Regions from separate parts of the Atribacter laminatus genome, predicted to be linked through region 3. Evidence: riboswitches for the same ligand, from Rfam matches in the RefSeq annotation. Region 3 holds a riboswitch; each other region holds the start of a gene.
What was found. A riboswitch is a leader RNA that binds a small molecule or an ion and turns the genes downstream of it on or off. The one in region 3 is predicted to bind cobalamin.

Region 1 (3,282 bases), 1.3 Mb from region 3:
TACCAGCTCAGAATAATGAAATTCATGGCCATGCAAAACCACACCATCCGGTGCGAGGATATTATTTCGGGTTACTTTTGCTTCAACATACCCAAAGTGCTGGAGCCGTTTACCCATTATCGCCTTTACTGGAAAAATTCCCACCATTGGATAAAAACGATGGGTATAATTCTCAATTTCCTGAGTCAAATACATCATTCCTCCGCATTCAGCATAAGTCGGAAGACCATTTTCGATCGCCGATCGAATTGATTTCCGCATTGACTGATTATAAGAGAGTTTTAAAGCAAATTTTTCTGGGAAGCCTCCCCCCAAAATAATCCCATCCAGTCCTTCCGGGAGAAATTTGTCATTCAGTGGACTAAAGAAAACCAGTTCAGCGCCGGCAGAACGAAAGGCTTCTAAACCATCAGAGTAGTAAAAATGGAATGCACCATCATTGGCAATTCCAATGCGAATTGTTTCTGATGGAGGTAATTTTACCTGAAGACTTGAGTTGATATCGACTTTTTCTAAAGGCTTCATAAGGTCAATGATCTGGTTGAGATTCACGTTTTTAAGAAGAAAATCGGCACAATGATCAAGCCATTTATCGATATCAGTTATATGCCAAGCAGGGATCAAGCCCAGCTGGCGTTCTGGCAAATCAAGAAATTTTTTAAAAGGAAGATGACCAATAACTGGGAGGTTACAATCTCTCTCAATGGATTCCTTAACATGATTATAATGAGTTTTGCTTGAGGTTAGATTGCAGATAACTCCCACCATTTGAAGCTCGGGATCATAGGTCTGAAAGCCGTGAACCAGGGCTGCCGCACTGGTTGACATCGATCTCACATCAACTACCAAAATAACCGGCAACTTAAGAATTTTGGCCACATGAGCGGTACTTGCCCAGGACTCGGTTCCTAATCCATCGAATAATCCCATGACCCCTTCAACTATTGCTATTTCATCTTTCCGAACCGACTGGAAAAACATTTTTTTTAAGTTCTCTTCTCCCAGCAAATAAAGATCTAAATTGTGTGGTTCATTTTTAGCAGCAGCTTGGTGATAGGAAGGATCGATGTAATCCGGCCCAATCTTAAAAGGAACTACTCGGAATTGACGAGATAATGCCCGCATCAAGCTAAGAGTCACAGTAGTTTTACCGGAGCCACTATAAGGAGCAGCAATAACAATTCCACGCGTCATCTTTGTAACATCCTTTGATAAATTTTAAGAGAAACCCCTTGCCAAATTGAAAATAATGATTTAATCTACCATGTGATGAAGATAAAAACAACTGAATAGAAACATTCAACGGGTGTTCGGGAAACCGGTGAAAATCCGGTGTGGTCCCGCCACTGTGAGAAGGAACGAAAGGTTTGTTATACCACTGGCGATGTCGCCGGGAAGGAAAACCGAGTAGGAAAAAACCTTCAAGCCAGGAGACCGGCCCGGGGAATATCTCAGTGTTCAGCTTTTGCGCGAGACGGAAGCTGAAATGTTTTTTGATATCGACCCGGGTCATCAGGCTTATTTAACTTTGAAAGAGGTCGATATAATGGATTCTATTGAATCACAAAGTCTTCAGCTGATTAAAACCGTTTTAGATCATTATTCCCTTCCCGAGTATGGTCGTTTCCTCGTCGAGCGAGCCGTTCACGCAACCGCTGACTTTTCGATCGCTTCACTTATTTTTATTCAACCAGGTTTCATTGAGACCTCAATGAATAAAATCGAATCCGGTTCCGAAATTTATTGTGATACTGAAATGGTTTCCAGTGGAATATCCCCTCGTCTCCTTCAGCAATGTGGAATCAAACTCACTGTTTTCGTTCATCAACAAGAATGTTATGCCCGAGCTCAACGGGATAATATAACCCGCTCAGAAGCAGCTGTAGATTTAAGTTGTGAAAAAAACATCCGAAAATTTATTTTTGGAAATGCTCCAACTGGTCTCCTTCGATTAGTTCAACATATCAACCGGGGATATCAGGCTGATTTTGTCATCGGCATGCCGGTTGGTTTTATCTCGGCAGCTTTTTCCAAACAGCAATTGTTGCAAACCGGTGTTCCAGCTGTCGTTCTTTCCGGTCCTCGCGGAGGAAGCTCTATAGCTGCTTCAGTCTTCAATGCCCTTCTTAAAAAAAAGCTGGGAGAAAATGGAATGGAGATTAAAGGATGAAATTGGGAATCACTACTGGAACTTGTGCATCGGCTGCCGCTCTTGGAGCACTTTTTAAGGCCTTAGGAAAAGACCCTTCTTATGTCAAGACTCAGCTTCCCAATGGAGAATATATCGACGTTGAAATTATTCAAGTTGGAGTAAGATCCGATGGACACTATTTCTCAATGGTGAAAAAGTATGCTGGCGATGACCCGGATGTCACCGATGGTATATTGATCGGTGCTTCTCTCCTACTAAGACCAGGAAAACAGAATATCTCGATTATTGGGGGAGAAGGAGTTGGAAAAGTAACCAAACCGGGTTTATATCTCGAACCAGGAGAATGGGCTATTAATCCCGTTCCCAAAAAACAAATCACCGATAACTTACTGCGATTTCTTCCCAAATACTGGGACCTTCAGGTTGAAATATATGTTCCGAATGGATCGAAGATAGCAACCCAAACATTCAATTCCGAGCTGGGTATAGAAGGCGGTATTTCTATCTTAGGAACTACGGGAAGAGTCTTCCCCATGTCACAAAGTTCTTTTATGGAAACGATTCGCTTACAAATTCGTCAACGAATCGCTCTGGGGTTTCCCACCTTGGTCCTGGTTCCAGGAAATTATGGAGAGAAGTTTGCTCAAAGCCTTGGCTGGGATTCTCAATACATCATCCGTACATCTGGATATATCGGATTTGCTCTGGATACTGCTCGAATCGAAAAAGCAAAAAGAATCGTTGTGATTGGTCAAATTGGAAAAATGGTAAAAATTGCTGGTGGAATATTTAACACTCATAACCAGGTTGCCGATGCCCGACGAGAAATACTATTTGCCCATTTAGTTCGATTTGGTTTACCAACTCAATTTTTTGATGATATTTGGTTAGCTACCACAGCTGAACAGGTTTCTCAAATCTTAATTAGTTGGCCAACGGCTGCTCAATTCTGGGATTATCTTGCCCATGAAATTACTCGGAAAATTAACAAAAGGATCAAAGGTGAGTTATCGGTTGAAGTATATATTTTTTCGCTAAAACAAGGCCTCTTGGGAAAGGATGTTCTTGATGAATAGGATTGTTTTTATCAGCACCGGCCCAGGAAATCCTCAATATCTACTCCCCATGGC
Region 2 (3,282 bases), 1.3 Mb from region 3:
TTGTAATCACTCCAACCGGTATCTCGAGTTGAAAAAAAGCTCGGACAATATTATCGGCAACTAAGAGCAAAAGGGCTCCTCCGATGATGGAAATTGGAAGGAGTAATCGATGATCGGGTCCTATTACAATTCGGAATAAATGAGGAACGATAAGGCCGACAAACCCGATCACTCCTCCAATTGATACCGCAGCAGCAATGGCAAAAGAAGAAATAATCAAAGTAAATAACCGAATAAAAACTGGGTTTAAACCTAACTGAAGAGCTTGGTCGTCACCAAGACAGAGGATATTCAGAGAATCGCTGACCAAAACCAGCATGATGAAAAGGATAACGCTAAAAGGCAATAGGAGGGTGATATTTTGCCAGGTTAATCCTACCAAACTTCCCATGATCCAAAAAAGGACGCTGCTCACCTCTTCCTTAAAAAGATACTTTAAAAAGCTAATACCAGCTGAAAATATTGAGCTGACAATGACCCCTGATAAGATAAGCCGAGTTGGGTACAGGGTTTTTCTAGTCCCACCCAAAAGAATAACAATCACTAACGAAATCAATCCCCAAAAAAATGCTAAAAATACCGGATTTTGAAATCCTAAATAAAGAGCCAGAGCGCCGCCGAAAGCCGCACCAGAAGAAATCCCCAGGGTAAAGGGACTGGCTAAAGGGTTGAGCAGGACCGCTTGAAATAACGTTCCACATCCAGCGAGAATGCCACCAATCAACATACTTCCCAAAATGCGGGGAAGACGAATATTAAAAACCACATCATGCCATAGTTGATTTTCACTGGTGTGACTAAACATAATAGTAAGAACATCGAGAAAAGGAATATGAATAAATCCAGAACCACAAAAGAAGAAAAACATTATAACTAACCCACTTAAAAGAATGAAGGTTAGGATACCCGCTCTTTTTTTTCTTTCAAAGAAAACCCGAGACCGGTCAGCTATCCCTGACCGGTCTCGGATGAATCCACAATGAGTCATCATTTCTTAGGAAAGAGGTCTTTGATATGATCAATCCAGATTTGGACCATTTGATCGTTTTCTCCTAAACCATCTAGGGTGGTTTGAACCTCATAGCCAGCTTTTTTAAGTACCGTCTTCCAGGAATCGGCTTCATCTCCAGCAATATCATTGCGAGCATGGTCTCCGGCGACCAACATAAAGGTTTTTAGGGTGACTCGTTGAGCATTCATGGACTGTAACTGGACAAGAACATCTTCGATGGTTGGATACCCTTCAATGGTTCCAACCAGTACCTTGGGTCCATAGTGTTTTTGAAGTATATTTTGGAGCTGAGAATAACAGCTGTTGGCGGGATGCTCGGTTCCATGACCGACTAAAACCAATACCTCTCCAGCATTGGAAGCGTATTGCTTCATATCGTTTTCTAAAGCAACCACGATCTTTTCATAATCAACTTCGCTGGTCAGCAAGGGATCACCGATTTCGATTCGAGAAAAAATAGGCTGAAAGTGAGGATCGTTCATGGTTCCAAAAGCCTTGGTGATGGAAAGAATCTCGTGGAATTCACTCCCCGACATGATTTGCAGAGGTTGAACGACTACTGAAGCAAAACCTTCATCGGCTAATTTTGCCAAAGCTGAAATGGGACTGTCGATAATCACGCCATCTCGTTCTTTGAGAATGTTTCGGATAATTCGTGAACCATAACTCAACACGATAGTATATTCGGGAAATGCTTGTTGAGCTGCTTTTACCACGTTTTCAATGGAAACAGCAGCTTCATGGTAAGACGTTCCAAAAGCAGCGATGAGTATTGCTGATTTTTCTTGCTGCTCAGCAGCATAAACTTGAAAACTGGTTAAAATCAATACCACCATTAAAAAAAGAAAAATTGTGTTTTTACAACTCATTGCTAAGACCTCCCTTATGAATTAAATAATATTGGTTCTTTCTTCACCCGGGGGATCAAGCAAAAAAATAAATCGCCTTTTGTCTCTCGCAAAAGCCGAAATTTCCCTGATTCCTCGGGTTGGTATCCTGACTTGAAGGCGCATCCTACTCGGTTCTCCTTCCCAGCTTAATTCGCCAGTGGTTTTTTGAACCTTTCGTTCCTTCTCACAGTGGCGGGACCGCACCGGATTTTCACCGGTTTCCCAATTTCCCGTGGAAGATTGCTATTCGATTGTCTACTGGTATGAATCTTAATTTAAATAGTTCAATTTTGCAAGGAAAAATGAACTATTATTGAAAAATTTTAAAGGTTAGTTTTCTTTAAAATGATACTTGAGAAATATCCATAATGATCGAGTGCGGTTTTATGATTTAAATCCCGAATCGTCTCTTGATCGGTTCCTATTTCGCAACAGATCTTTCGAACTGAAAACTCTCGGGTTTGGGACTCAAAATGAGCTAAGTTTGCTATTTGATTGATTTTATAGATAACCACAGTATCACTTAAACCTAAAACCGAAGATATCTTTTCATGGTTTACATCACCGGTGATAACTGATAAAGTTTGGTTGTTTCCTACTGCTGGAATCTGAAGGCGAGATAGAGCTAATTGATAGGCACTTAAACCTGGAATAATATCAATTTTAATTTCAGGATATTGTTCCTGCAAAAATTGATGGAGCTGAAAATAACTGGAATATAAAAAAGGATCTCCGATAATGAGAAATGCCGCTTGATCGTAAAGTTTTAATTTGGTCATCATCGAATCAATATTCGATTGAATGATTTCCGAAAATCGAGGATTGGAGAAATATGGAAAATACAACGGAACAATTGAGACACTTTTTGAGATGTAGGGAAGAGCAGTATGATAAGCTCGGCTGGATAAATCACTTTTCATCGAAGGGACAAATATCAATTGGCTGTTTTCGATGACCTTCTTCGCTTTCACGGTAACCAATTCGGGATCTCCAGGACCGAGACCAACCACTGACAGTTTCAAAGATTATACCCCCTATCAGTAATGAGATATTTTCCAAGGCGTTTGTTTCTTAACCCTCCAATAATCAGCAGCGTGTTCATGTCAAGATTGGAATGAACCAGCTGTTGGAGCTGGATGAATTCCTTGGTCCCATCTTTTTTAATGATGGCCACGTTGGTTTCTAATCCCCGATTTTGTTGAACGATATCAACCAGCTCTTCAATTTTTTGAGACCGATCCTTTTTAACTAAGTTATAGACTACGATTGGAAGCTCAGTTTGAGCAAGGAGTTGAAGATTGGTGATAATATTATCCCAGCCAATTAAATAATCACTCAGACTGATAACACAAAAACCATTTACCAACGGAGACCCAATCA
Region 3 (3,282 bases):
TTTCTGCCCCTCTAATTGAAGCTTCCTATTCATCCAACTCATTATCAAGCCAACTGCTTACCTTTATTAATTATTGGTATCGACATGTATGGGAGTATTTCCTCCCGCTCTATCCTGTCATATTAATGGCTTCTACTATTACAGGATTATCTCTAGCCTGGATTATTATTCACCATCTCCCTTTTACTATATTGGCTTTAATCGGTGGTTGGTTGGTCATAAAAAACCAAAAACCAGTGCCAAATGCCAAGACAAAAACTGAACCGATGCCTTTGAAAACCTTCCTTCGATTATTTATACCCATCCTTATTCCGGTTTTCGTCGTGCTCCTTAACCAACCGGTTTGGTTGGGAGCTGCAATGGGAATAGTCTTTTGTGTTTTTTTCCACCGTATGAATCTTTCTACCTTATCACGATTGATGTTTCATCGGTTTTCCTGGGCTATGATGCTGGATGTCGTCGGGGTCATATTTTTTAAAACCGTAATCATTGAAAGCGGGAGTATCCCTATCTTAGTAGATTCTTTCCTTTCGAGTCATTTTCCGATACTGATTATCGGGATGGCCGTTCCCTTCCTAATCGCTCTCATCAGTGGTTATTCGTCAGCTTTTATCGGTATTGCTTTCCCTATTATTCTTCCATTGTTTAGTGAATATTCCATCCAACAGATTTTTCCTTTAATATTCATATCTGGCTATGCAGGAATCACTTTTTCACCAGCTCATCTTTGTTTAATTCTCACCTGCCGTCATTTTAAAAGTGATCTTATTTCCACATACCGGTTGCTCTTTTTCCCGTTCCTATTGGTATTTTCTTGGGGAGTAATCTGGTTTTTCCTGGCTCGATAATAGCTCAACAAGAACATTAATAAGGAGTCGCTGTTATTTGATTAATTAGAAAATTACCGACTTGATAGATCAAGCCCCTGCAAAAGAATTTTTTACGTAGGTGAATAATTAATTTCGCCCAATTATTGTAGCGACATGCCATGGCATGTCGAATCTTTGTTTTCATCTACTCCTGATGTCTACACAAGTGGCATGAAGGTCTATCCTGAAAATACCAGAATGATTTTTATAGGTAACTCATATTGAGTAACTTACCAGGATCTCATCCTGGGCTTTCGCCCTCATCCTGACCTTCTCCCATCAAAGGAGAAGGAACTCTGAATTCTTTTGTTCTTTTTTCCCTCGCCCCTCGGTGGGAGAGGGCTAAGGTGAGGGGGCAACTTATTTTCATATTCATCTGGTGCTGCGAAAGCAGCATGAAGGTCTATCCTGAAAATACCAATATTGGTGAAAAAAGAATAAACAAAAAAAGACTAGGCACACCCCCCTTAAATCCCCCCTCAATGGGGGAATGAATTCAACAATTCCCCTCCTTGGAGGGGTGCCGCTTTCGCGGCGGGGAGGGTGTCTTTATATCTTTATAGAGTATTTTTTAGAAAATAAAAAAAGAAATAGGAATGAAAGATGGGATTCTCACGTCGCATAATACGTTCCTCAGAATGACAAATTAAATATTGCTGTCATCCTGAGTGGTGCTTTCCCACGTGAGGATCTCATCTTTACATTATTTTAAAAAAATTACGAAATGAGATTGCCACGTCGCACAAGACGTTCCTCGCAATGACCGAGCAGGAAAAAACTCAAATCCCACTAACCCCCTTTGCTAAAGGGGATATTCATTTCCAAGAAAAGATCTGAAAATGTTGTTGATAGGATTGGAATATGATATACTCACCGCAATGTTGTTTTGGTTATTTAATCGGGGAAGTCCGGTGTGAGTCCGGCGCGGTCCCGCCACTGTAACTGAAAATGCTGGTTGTTTATGCCACTGGTGATAACTGGGAAGGCACAACTAGATGACTACATTCAGAAGTCAGGAAACCCGACCAAAACATCCTTGCCACTCTTCGCGGAAAGAGGAGGTGGGAAAAGCTTCTGGGCCGCCACCAGAATCTTGGGAAACCCTCCCTCGTCTCCCTCTTCTTTCCACGTAGAAACAATCAGGCTCATACCAAACAAGGAGAGTAAAATGAGTAAATTTAAAATTATTGCTATTTTAAGCATCTTGATATTCGTTTTTTCTTCAACAATATCGTATTCTCAGCCACTCAGTGCCACCGATGCAACCGGATTTACTCTTAATCTTTCTCAACCACCAAATCGGATTATTTCTCTTGCTCCAGGAAATACTGAAATTCTTTTCGCGCTTGGCTTAAATGATAAAATCGTTGGAGTGACTACCTATTGTGATGAACCTACAGAAGCCTTAGAAAAAGAAAAAATTGGGAATGTTACTGAAATTGACTTGGAAAAAATCCTCACCCTACAACCTGACCTAATTTTAGCGAGTTCCTTAACCCCTGAAGAGACCGTTGTCCGCCTTCATGAACTCAATCTTCCGGTTTTTACTCTTAAATCTGAAACCATTGAGCAGGTCATTGAAGATATAACCAAAGTTGCGGTCTTATCCGGGGTGGAAATTTCTGGTTCAAAACTGGTAAAAACCATGAAGGATCAACTTAAAAAAATAAATGATTTTGCTCAATCAATTCCAGATCATCAAAAACCACTGGTATTCCACATTATTTGGCACGATCCCATTTGGACAGCTGGAAACGGTACTTTCATCAACGAATTTATTACTTTAGCTGGTGGTAAAAATTTAGCTGTAGATATTCAAGGCTATTCAACAATAGACTTCGAAGAAATTTTAAAAAGGAATCCTTCGATCATTACAGTTATTGAAAATCATGGGAAAAATGAGGAAAATCAACTCTATCAGTTTGTTACAACTGATAACCGGCTTCAGACAGTAGATGCAGTAAAAAATGATCAAGTCTATTTAATTGATTCTAATTTAGTTTCCCGGCCAGGGCCTCGAGTTATTTCAGCACTTCAATACTTTGCCCAAATCATCCACCCGGAAATCTTTGGAGAATGTAAAATTCAAGAATAGAGGCAAAATGAAATCACTTAAGGGAAGGCGAATTATTTTTATTCTCATTATTATTCTTGTTTTGAGTATGGTGTTTTCTTTGGGAATTGGTGGTGGTCGTTTTCAGATCTCAGATTTATTATCTTTCTTGCGCCCCCAGTCACTCTCACCTTCAGAAAAGACTATATTTTTTGAAATTCGATTGCCCCGCTTAATCCTTTCAGTTTTAGTGGGCGCTGCTCTTTCATTAAGCGGTGCGGTTCTTCAAGGTCTATTTCAAAATCCTTTAGTGGACCCCTATGTTTTAGGAATTAGCTCGGGTGGTGCTGTTGGAGCCAT

Region 1: another riboswitch for cobalamin. It lies ahead of RT761_RS10250 (precorrin-8X methylmutase); the one in region 3 lies ahead of RT761_RS04605 (ABC transporter substrate-binding protein).
Region 2: another riboswitch for cobalamin. It lies ahead of RT761_RS10220 (sirohydrochlorin cobaltochelatase); the one in region 3 lies ahead of RT761_RS04605 (ABC transporter substrate-binding protein).

The regions. Positions count from the first base shown of each region.
Region 1 covers NZ_CP065383.1:2,283,888-2,287,169, reverse strand. The annotation lists gene RT761_RS10255 (cobyrinic acid a,c-diamide synthase CobB) at 1-1,194, opposite strand, end outside; cobalamin riboswitch at 1,288-1,457, shown strand; gene RT761_RS10250 (precorrin-8X methylmutase) at 1,547-2,170, shown strand; gene cbiD (cobalt-precorrin-5B (C(1))-methyltransferase CbiD) at 2,167-3,228, shown strand; gene cbiT (precorrin-6Y C5,15-methyltransferase (decarboxylating) subunit CbiT) at 3,221-3,282, shown strand, end outside.
Region 2 covers NZ_CP065383.1:2,277,406-2,280,687, forward strand. The annotation lists gene RT761_RS10215 (FecCD family ABC transporter permease) at 1-991, opposite strand, end outside; gene RT761_RS10220 (sirohydrochlorin cobaltochelatase) at 988-1,881, opposite strand; cobalamin riboswitch at 1,982-2,151, opposite strand; gene RT761_RS10225 (precorrin-2 C(20)-methyltransferase) at 2,226-2,924, opposite strand; gene RT761_RS10230 (cobalamin biosynthesis protein) at 2,921-3,282, opposite strand, start outside.
Region 3 covers NZ_CP065383.1:982,939-986,220, reverse strand. The annotation lists gene RT761_RS04610 (DUF401 family protein) at 1-848, shown strand, start outside; cobalamin riboswitch at 1,741-1,912, shown strand; gene RT761_RS04605 (ABC transporter substrate-binding protein) at 2,038-2,964, shown strand; gene RT761_RS04600 (FecCD family ABC transporter permease) at 2,972-3,282, shown strand, end outside.